DNA from 2 places in the Allobosea sp. GW823-FHT01F03 genome. Region 1 is predicted to be linked to the other one. Evidence: riboswitches for the same ligand, from Rfam matches in the RefSeq annotation. Region 1 holds a riboswitch; the other holds the start of a gene.

Region 1 (3,961 bases):
GTGAAGCCGTTGGGCCGCAGGACCAGCGCCTTGGGCCGCTCCTCGCCGATGCGCTGTGCCAACGTGGCTAGCCTTGCGTCGATCTCGCCGATCAGGGCTTCGCCGCGGGCGGGCTCGCCGAGCAGCGCCGCCATCTCGGCGATCTGGGCCTTGACCCCGGCGAGGTCGCGCGGCACGCCGAATTCCCTGACCGGCGCGCCGACGCGCTTCAGCAGCGCGACGGTGTTGCGGGTGGTGAAGCTCCCGGCGATGACGAGATCGGGCCGGAAGGCCAGCAATTCCTCGACGAGGCCGTGATTGGCCGGGTACCGGCGGGCCGCCTCTGCCATATTGGCGTTGCGCGGGTCCTGCGAGAGCCAGGTCACCGAGGCGATCGCCGCGGGATCGGCAAGGCGCAGCACGAGCTCGTCCGTGCACATGTTGAGCGAGACGATGCGCTCCGGCCTGGCGCCCGCTGCCGGCGTAGCCGCGAGCGCGAGGCTCGCGACCACGAGCGCTGTGCCGAGGGCGCATTTTGAGCGGCGCTCCGCCATCATCCGCCGAACGCGACCTTGACGCCACCGAAGGCGCCGAAGCCGGGCACGAGGAAGCCGACGGGATTCTCCCAGCGCTTGTCGAACAGGTTGTCGACGCGTCCGAAGACCGTGACCTTGTCGGTGGCCTTGTACTCGGCGGCGAGGTTGACCAGCGTCGCGCCCTTGGCCTTCAGGCGAGGCACCGAAAAGTCCCGGTTCCCGTCGACCCAGGGACCGACATAGATCAGCGTCGCCGAGAGGCTGAGCTTATCCATCGGGGTCCAGGTGACTGTGCCGCTTGCCTTGTGACGCGGCCGACGCAGCAGTTCCTGTCGCGCGACCTCATCCTTGGCGAGCGTGAAGGTGTAGTCGGCCCTGACACGCAACTGCTCGGAGATCTGCAGCGCGGCGAAGGACTCGACGCCCTTCGTCTCGGCCTTTCCGATATTGGCGTAGGAGTTGCGCGCCGCGTTGGTCGCGATCAGGTTCTGAATGTCGTTCTGGAACCAGGTCGCACCGAACTGAACGCGCCGGTCCAGAAGCGGCTGCTCGAAGCCGACGTCCCAGCCACGGCTTTCCTCCGGCTTGAGATTCGGGTTGCCGAAGAAGTTGAAGCCCGGCCGGTAGTCGATGAAGAGTTCGGCGAGCGTCGGCGCCTTGAAACCGGTGCCATAGCTCGCCTTCAGCTTGGTCTCGGTCCCTGGAACGATGTAGGCTGGCGCGATCCGGTAGGTGGTGTGGCCACCATAGCTGTCATCGTGGTCGTGACGGATGTTGGCGGCCAGGAAGAAGCGGTCGGCGACATTGCCCTGATATTCGAGATAGGCCGCCTTGCTGCCGTTCGAGGCCGTGAGGCTGGGGGTGTCCAGCCGCTCGCGCTCATAGGAGAGGCCGCCGATCAGCATGTGCCCCTTGGCGAGTTCGAGATCGCCCCGCCAATCGAGCTTGGTCCGCTCACCCAGATTCTCCGTCGGCAGGCCGAGGGCCCCGAATGCGTCGGGGGAGCGGTAGGAGCGATCCTGGTTCGAGTAGGACACGCCGAAGCGGTTCACAAAGCGACCTCCCAGCGGATCCCAGACCACCTCGCCGCGGGTGAAGGCCTGGGCGTAGTTCGAAAGCGATCGGTAGGATGTCGGCCGACTGGGGAAGCCGCTGTCATAGGTCGAGCGGAACTGCCCGTCGGTATAGCGGCCGACCCAGTTGACGCTGAGCGTGTCGGTCAAGGCGAAGCCGAGGCGGCTGGAGTAGCTATAGGCGTCATAGGCATTGGGCTTCACGCGCACGCCCGGCGGGATCAGGTTCGGCGGCACGGAATCGGTCGAGTCCGAGCGCATATGGGAGACGTTGAAGGCGTAGTTGAAACGGTCGTCGCCGCCGCTGAAGCCTGCGGCCTGGTTGAAGGTGCCGTGCGAGCCGGCCTCGACGCGCGCGGTCGCCTTTGGCGGCCCTTCGCCGCGCCTGGTGACGATCGAGATCACGCCGCCGATCGCGTTGGCGCCGTAGAGGCCGCTCTGCGGCCCGCGCAGTACCTCGATACGCTCGACGTCGTCGGTCAGCATCGAGCCGAAATCGAAGGACCGGTTCGGCGTCGACGGGTCGTTGGCCTCGATGCCGTCGATCAGCACCTTGACGTGGTTCGAATTGGTGCCGCGCATGAACACCGAGGTCTGACCGCCAGGGCCGCCGATCTGGACGATGTTGAGGCCCGGCACGGCGGCGAGCGCCTGCGGCAGCGTCCGGCGCTGCTCGCGCTGGATCTGGTCGGCGGTGATGACGGTGACGGAGCTTGCGACCTCGCGTGCCGGGGTCGGCGTGCCGGTGGCGCTGACCACGACCTCGTCGAGCCGGATCGTTTCAGGTCCCGACTGGGCCCTGGCGGCAAGGGGGTTCAACGAGGTGCCGGCGAGCAGCAGGAAGGCGAACGGCAGGGGGCCGCGCAGGGCGGTCTGGGGGAAGGGGAGCACGGAAGAAACCTCGGGCGGTCAACGTTGTGGCACGTCACCGCGAACGCGATCTCCCGCCCGCACCCGAAAAGGGTAGCGCGCAAGTGAACCAGCGATCGAAACACCCCGTCCGAACGTGTTCGCGTGTGACCACGACTGACGGCAGGTCTCCTGGCTCGCGGGTCAGCGCCTTCTCACCGCCTTCCCAGGGCCGAGGCCCCAGTGGCGTATGGCGAAAGGCTCGCCGCTTACAGTTGCGGGGGCAGCCGCAGCATGGGGTGGCGAGCCACCCGCACTGCGTTCCCTTTTGATCCCGTGAGGGAACCGTCGCGTTTACGAGTAGGGCGGGAATGAGGCGGCGTCAACGCGCGATGAGAGTGGGGAGGGGTCGCGTGGCGCGACGAAGGGGTTGCAAGTTATCATTATATATTATATGAAAATGTATATTGAATTTCGAGCCACAGGAGCCGCTATGAAAATCGTCGAGATATCCGAGAGGCTTGCGGTCGCTGGGCAGCCCTCCCTCGTCGACTTCAAGTCCCTCGCCGCGCGGGGTTTCAAGGCCATCGTCAACGACCGTCCCGATGGCGAGGAGCCGGGCCAGCCAGATTCGGCCGCCGAAAGGCAGGCGGCCACCGAGGCGTGCCTGGCCTACAGCTTCGTACCGGTGACCGGGACGACCATCACCCGGGCCGATGTCGAGGCCTTCCAGGCGGCGCTCGCCGCGGCGCCGGGGCCGGTGCTGGCGCATTGCAAGGGCGGCACGCGCTCCTTGACCCTGCATGTGCTGGGCGAGGTCCTGGGCGGACGGATGAGGGCCGAGGAGGTGCAGGGTTTCGGAGCGCGCTTCGGCTTCGATCTTGCCGGCGCAAAAGCCTGGCTCGACCGCGAGAGCGCCCGCAGTCCGCAGGTCAAGGGCTTTTACGAGCTGCGCAGCGGCAGCGTGCAATATGTCGTCGCAGACCCGGCGACGGCGCGCTGTGCGATCATCGATCCCGTGCTCGATTTCGACGAGAAATCGGGCGCGACCGCGACCGTCAGTGCCGATGCCATCCTCGCCTATGTCGCGCAGCAGGGCCTCACCGTCGAGTGGATTCTCGACACCCATCCGCATGCCGATCATTTCTCGGCGGCCGCCTATCTCAAGGCGAAGACCGGCGCGCCGACGGCGATCGGCGCCGAGGTCGTCGCGGTTCAGCGTCTGTGGAAGGATTTCTACAACTGGCCGGATTTTCCGGCCGACGCCTCGCAATGGGACAAGGTCTTCGCGGCGGGTGAACGCTTCAGGCTCGGATCGCTCGAGGCGTCGGTGCTGTTCTCGCCGGGCCATACCCTGGCCTCGGTGAGCTATCTGATCGGTGATGCGGCCTTCGTTCACGACACGCTGTTCATGCCGGATTCCGGCACGGCGCGGGCGGATTTTCCCGGTGGCAGCGCCAAGGCGCTATGGGCTTCGATCGAGGCCATTCTCGCCTTGCCCGACGAGACGCGGCTGTTCACCGG
Region 2 (3,961 bases), 1.3 Mb from region 1:
AGGCCTGGACCAGCGGCTTCGGCAGAGCCAGGCCCGAGGTCTCGATCAGGATGTGCTGCGGTGGGTTCGGCCGGTCGAGCAGCTTCTCCAGTGCCGGCACGAAGTCATCGGCGACGGTGCAGCAGATGCAGCCATTCGGCAGCTCGACGATGTCATCCTCCGAGCAGCCCTCGATGCCGCAGCCGGCGATGAAGGAGCCGTCGAAGCCGAGATCGCCGAATTCGTTGACCAGCACGGCGAGGCGCTTGCCGCCGGCATTCTCGAGCAGATGCCGGACGAGGGTCGTCTTCCCGGCGCCGAGGAAGCCGGTGATGATCGTGCACGGCACCTTGCCGAGCGTGGGGTTCTGGGGAGCGTTCATTGATCAGATCCTTGCTGGCGCGGCAGCGGAGGCACGCGCGCGACCACGCCCTTGCGGAACGAGGCGGGTCTTTCTTTCCAGGGAACGATGCCGTTGGCGCTGGCGGCAAAGCTCTGCGCCGCGCCGACGATCTCGTCGAGATGGCTGTCGGTGTCGAGGTCACCGATTAGATAGGTCCACTTGCCGTCGGCGGCGAGCGCGATGGTGCAGGGCCGCTTGCAGACGGCGAGGCATTCGACCTCGACGACGGCGACGCGGCTGCCGGCAAGGCGCGCGGCCAGGGCCGATGCGAGCTCGACGCCCGGCCGGTCATAGCCGTCAGGCAGATCGTCGCGCTGGCGCCGGCAGGCTGTGCAGACATGGATGGTGCAGCCCGGCTCCAGCCGGGCGATGGTCGCGAGGGCGAGATCGCCTTCGAGCATGAGACTGCTTCCTTGGACTGGCGCGGCCGTTTCCGGCCGCGCGAGGCGTCAGGCCGCCGCCGTGGCGGCGCTGCGGCGCGTGGCCCAGGGCCAGAGCACGCCGACGGCGAAGCCGGTGGCGAGCCAGAGCGCGGCCTGGATGGCGAGCGAGAGCGCCGCGAAATGCGCCGCGATCTCGGCGGGGACCCGGCTTTCCGGAGCGACCGGGTGCGGCGCGCCGATCAGATGCGGCAGCAGCAAAGCGAGCACGGCGAGCGCCCTTGCCCAGGAGGACTCGACCCGCAGGAAGACGAAGAGCGCGCCCGCGGTGACGGCTGCGGTCATCAGCCACCAGAGCTGCCGGTGCTGTAGCTCCGCCGCGGCTGCGCCCGGCAGTTCCGGCGCCAGCCCCATAGCCGGGGCGAGCCCGAAGGCGAGGAACCCGCAGACCGCCCAGGCCAGGGCCCGGCGCTCGTCGATCCGCTCGTTCGCCGCGATCATGCCGGCGAGCAACAGGGCGGCGAAGCCGATCGCGGTGCCGATCGTCACCAGGCTGGTGAAGGCGGTGCGCTGGAAACCGTCCTGCGGCTTCCATTCATGCTCGTCCCCATGCGCGGCCGGGCCGTGCGCGAGGTGGATGCGGGCTTCGCCGGTGAAGGCCGCCTGCATCGGTGCGGGCTGCGCGCGCAGCGCCGCCTCATAGGTCTCGGCCTTGAGGATGAGCGGCGTCGTGGTGACGTGCTGGAGCGCCGATATCAGCAGCCCAGCCAGAAGCCCGGCCAGAAGACTGACCGTGAGAACACGCGTGACCATTTGGCTTCCCCGTCAGTGGCAGGGGAAGGCGAGGCCGTGGCGGGCGTCATGCGCCGCATTGTGGACATTCGCGGAGGCCGCGAAGCCGACGGTGTAGACCAGCACGAAGCCGAGGATCAGCGCCGCGGCGACGGCTTTCGCACGCTCGGAGACGCTGGCCTGGCTGGAGACGGTAGCCGTATTCATCTTGGTTCACTTCCTGGCCACCCCACCGGCAGCCTGTTGGACGACATCGAAAGACGGCAGGTCTCCTGGCTCACGGCTTGGTGTCCTGCTCCGCCTTCCCGGGAAACCCAGTGGCCGATGGCGCAGGACGCGCCGCTTACAGTTGCGGGGGCAGCCGCGGCATCGCACCGCGTTCCCTTTTCACCTCGTCGCCGAGGCACCGTCGGGGATGATCATTAGCCATCCGGCGGGCGCTGTGCAATGCACTCACGTCATTCTCGGCCGGAAGCGTAGCGCAGAGCCGAGAATCTCCTGAAAGAGATGCTCGGCTCTGCGCCCGAGCATGACGCGGAGACCAAGACATGACCGTTCCCCCGCTCACCCTCGTCCTCGGTGGCGCCCGTTCCGGCAAGAGCCGCCATGCCGAGACGCTGATCGAAGCCCTGCCGGCTCCCTGGATCTACATCGCCACCGCCCAGGCCTATGACGAGGAGATGCGCGCGCGGATTGCCGAGCACCGGGCCCGCCGCTCGCCGGACTGGCGGACGATCGACGCGCCGATGGCGCTGCCCGAGGCTCTGCGTGCCGTTCCGCCCGGGCGGCCGGTGCTGGTCGACTGCCTGACGCTCTGGCTGACCAATCTCATCCTGGCCGAGCGCGATATCGCCATCGCCACAGGTGATTTGATGCTCGCCTGCCGCGAGGCGCAGGGGCCGATCGTGCTGGTTTCGAACGAGGTCGGCCTCGGCATCGTGCCGGAGAATGCGCTCGCCCGCCGCTTCCGCGACGAGGCCGGGCGGCTGCACCAGCGCCTTGCGAGTCAGGCGGAGCGCGTGGTCTTCATGGTCGCCGGTCTGCCGATGCAGGTGAAATAGCAGGGACGAAGCGATGACGATCGATGACGGTGGGGCCGCCCGCCACAAGGCGAAGATGGAGAAGCGCAAGGCGGTCCAGGACGCCGAGGTCGCCGGCAAGACGCTCGAGAAGGGGCTGTTGATCGTCAACACCGGACCCGGCAAGGGCAAGTCGACCGCCGCCTTCGGCCTGATCCTGCGGGCGCTTGGCCATGGCTGGCGCATCGGCGTCGTGCAGTTCATCAAGGGCGCCTGGTCGACCGGCGAACGCAAGGCGCTGGAGGCCTTCGGCGATCAGATCTCCTGGCATTCGATGGGCGAGGGCTTCACCTGGGAGACGCAGGACAAGGCCCGCGACATCGCCGCCGCGACCCGCGCCTTCGAGAAGGCGAAGGAGCTGATGGCCGACGAGAGCATCCGGCTCCTGGTCCTGGACGAGCTCAACATCGCCCTGCGCTACGACTATCTGCCGCTCGCCGAGGTCGTGGCGGTCTTGCAGGCGCGCCGGCCCGATCTCCACATCGTCGTCACCGGCCGCAACGCCAAGCCGGAGTTGATCGAGGCCGCCGATCTCGTCACCGAGATGACGTTGGTGAAGCACCATTTCGCCGCCGGCGTGAAGGCCCAGGAGGGGATCGAGTTCTGAGCGTCGCTCAGCCAGCCAGCACTGCGAGGCTGCCGAGCCCCGCCAGCCCCCACAGGATCAGGCAGGCTTTCCGGTAGAGCCCGAGCGCCCGCCGGATGTCGGCTGCCTTCGCCTCGGCCCGTCCGTCGCCCATCCAGCCATCCTCGACCCTGACCGCGCCATAGACGCGCGGCCCGGCGAGACGAAGCCCGAGCGCCCCCGCCATCGCCGCCTCCGGCCAGCCGGCATTGGGCGAGCGGTGGCGCCCTGCATCGCGGCGCACGGCGCGCCAGGCGGCGGAGGCATCGGCCTGCCGATCGAGCGCCGCTGCTGCGACCAGCAGCAGGGCGGTCAGCCGCGAGGCCGGCAGGTTGACGAGGTCGTCGAGCCGCGCCGCCGCCCAGCCGAAGGCGAGATGGCGCGGCGATTTGTGGCCGATCATCGAATCGGCGGTGTTGATCCCCTTGTAGAGGATGGCGCCGGGCAGGCCGCCGATGCCGAGCCAGAAGGCCGGCGCGACGATGCCGTCGGAAAAATTCTCCGACAGGCTCTCGATCGCGGCCCGCGCCACTCCGGCCTCGTCGAGGCTCTCAGGATCGCGCCCGACGATCATCGCGACCGCCTTGCGCCCGCCAGGAAGTCCATCCTTCTCGAGCCCCTCGGCGACGGCGGCGACATGCTCGTAAAGGCTGCGCTGCGCCAGCAAGGTCGAAGCGAGCAAAGCGAGCGGCAGCAGGGCAAA

What was found. A riboswitch is a leader RNA that binds a small molecule or an ion and turns the genes downstream of it on or off. The one in region 1 is predicted to bind cobalamin.
Region 2: another riboswitch for cobalamin. It lies ahead of AC3RCC_RS24820 (CbtB domain-containing protein); the one in region 1 lies ahead of AC3RCC_RS03565 (TonB-dependent receptor plug domain-containing protein).

What each region holds. Positions count from the first base shown of each region.
Region 1 is NZ_CM179505.1:758,327-762,287, forward strand. Features, by position in the region: gene AC3RCC_RS03560 (ABC transporter substrate-binding protein) at 1-491, opposite strand, end outside; gene AC3RCC_RS03565 (TonB-dependent receptor plug domain-containing protein) at 533-2,479, opposite strand; cobalamin riboswitch at 2,603-2,802, opposite strand; gene blh (bifunctional sulfur transferase/dioxygenase Blh) at 2,931-3,961, shown strand, end outside.
Region 2 is NZ_CM179505.1:5,192,228-5,196,188, reverse strand. Features, by position in the region: gene cobW (cobalamin biosynthesis protein CobW) at 1-361, opposite strand, end outside; gene AC3RCC_RS24830 (DUF1636 family protein) at 358-783, opposite strand; gene AC3RCC_RS24825 (CbtA family protein) at 832-1,575, opposite strand; gene AC3RCC_RS24820 (CbtB domain-containing protein) at 1,588-1,761, opposite strand; cobalamin riboswitch at 1,800-1,979, opposite strand; gene cobU (bifunctional adenosylcobinamide kinase/adenosylcobinamide-phosphate guanylyltransferase) at 2,103-2,615, shown strand; gene cobO (cob(I)yrinic acid a,c-diamide adenosyltransferase) at 2,629-3,240, shown strand; gene cbiB (adenosylcobinamide-phosphate synthase CbiB) at 3,248-3,961, opposite strand, start outside.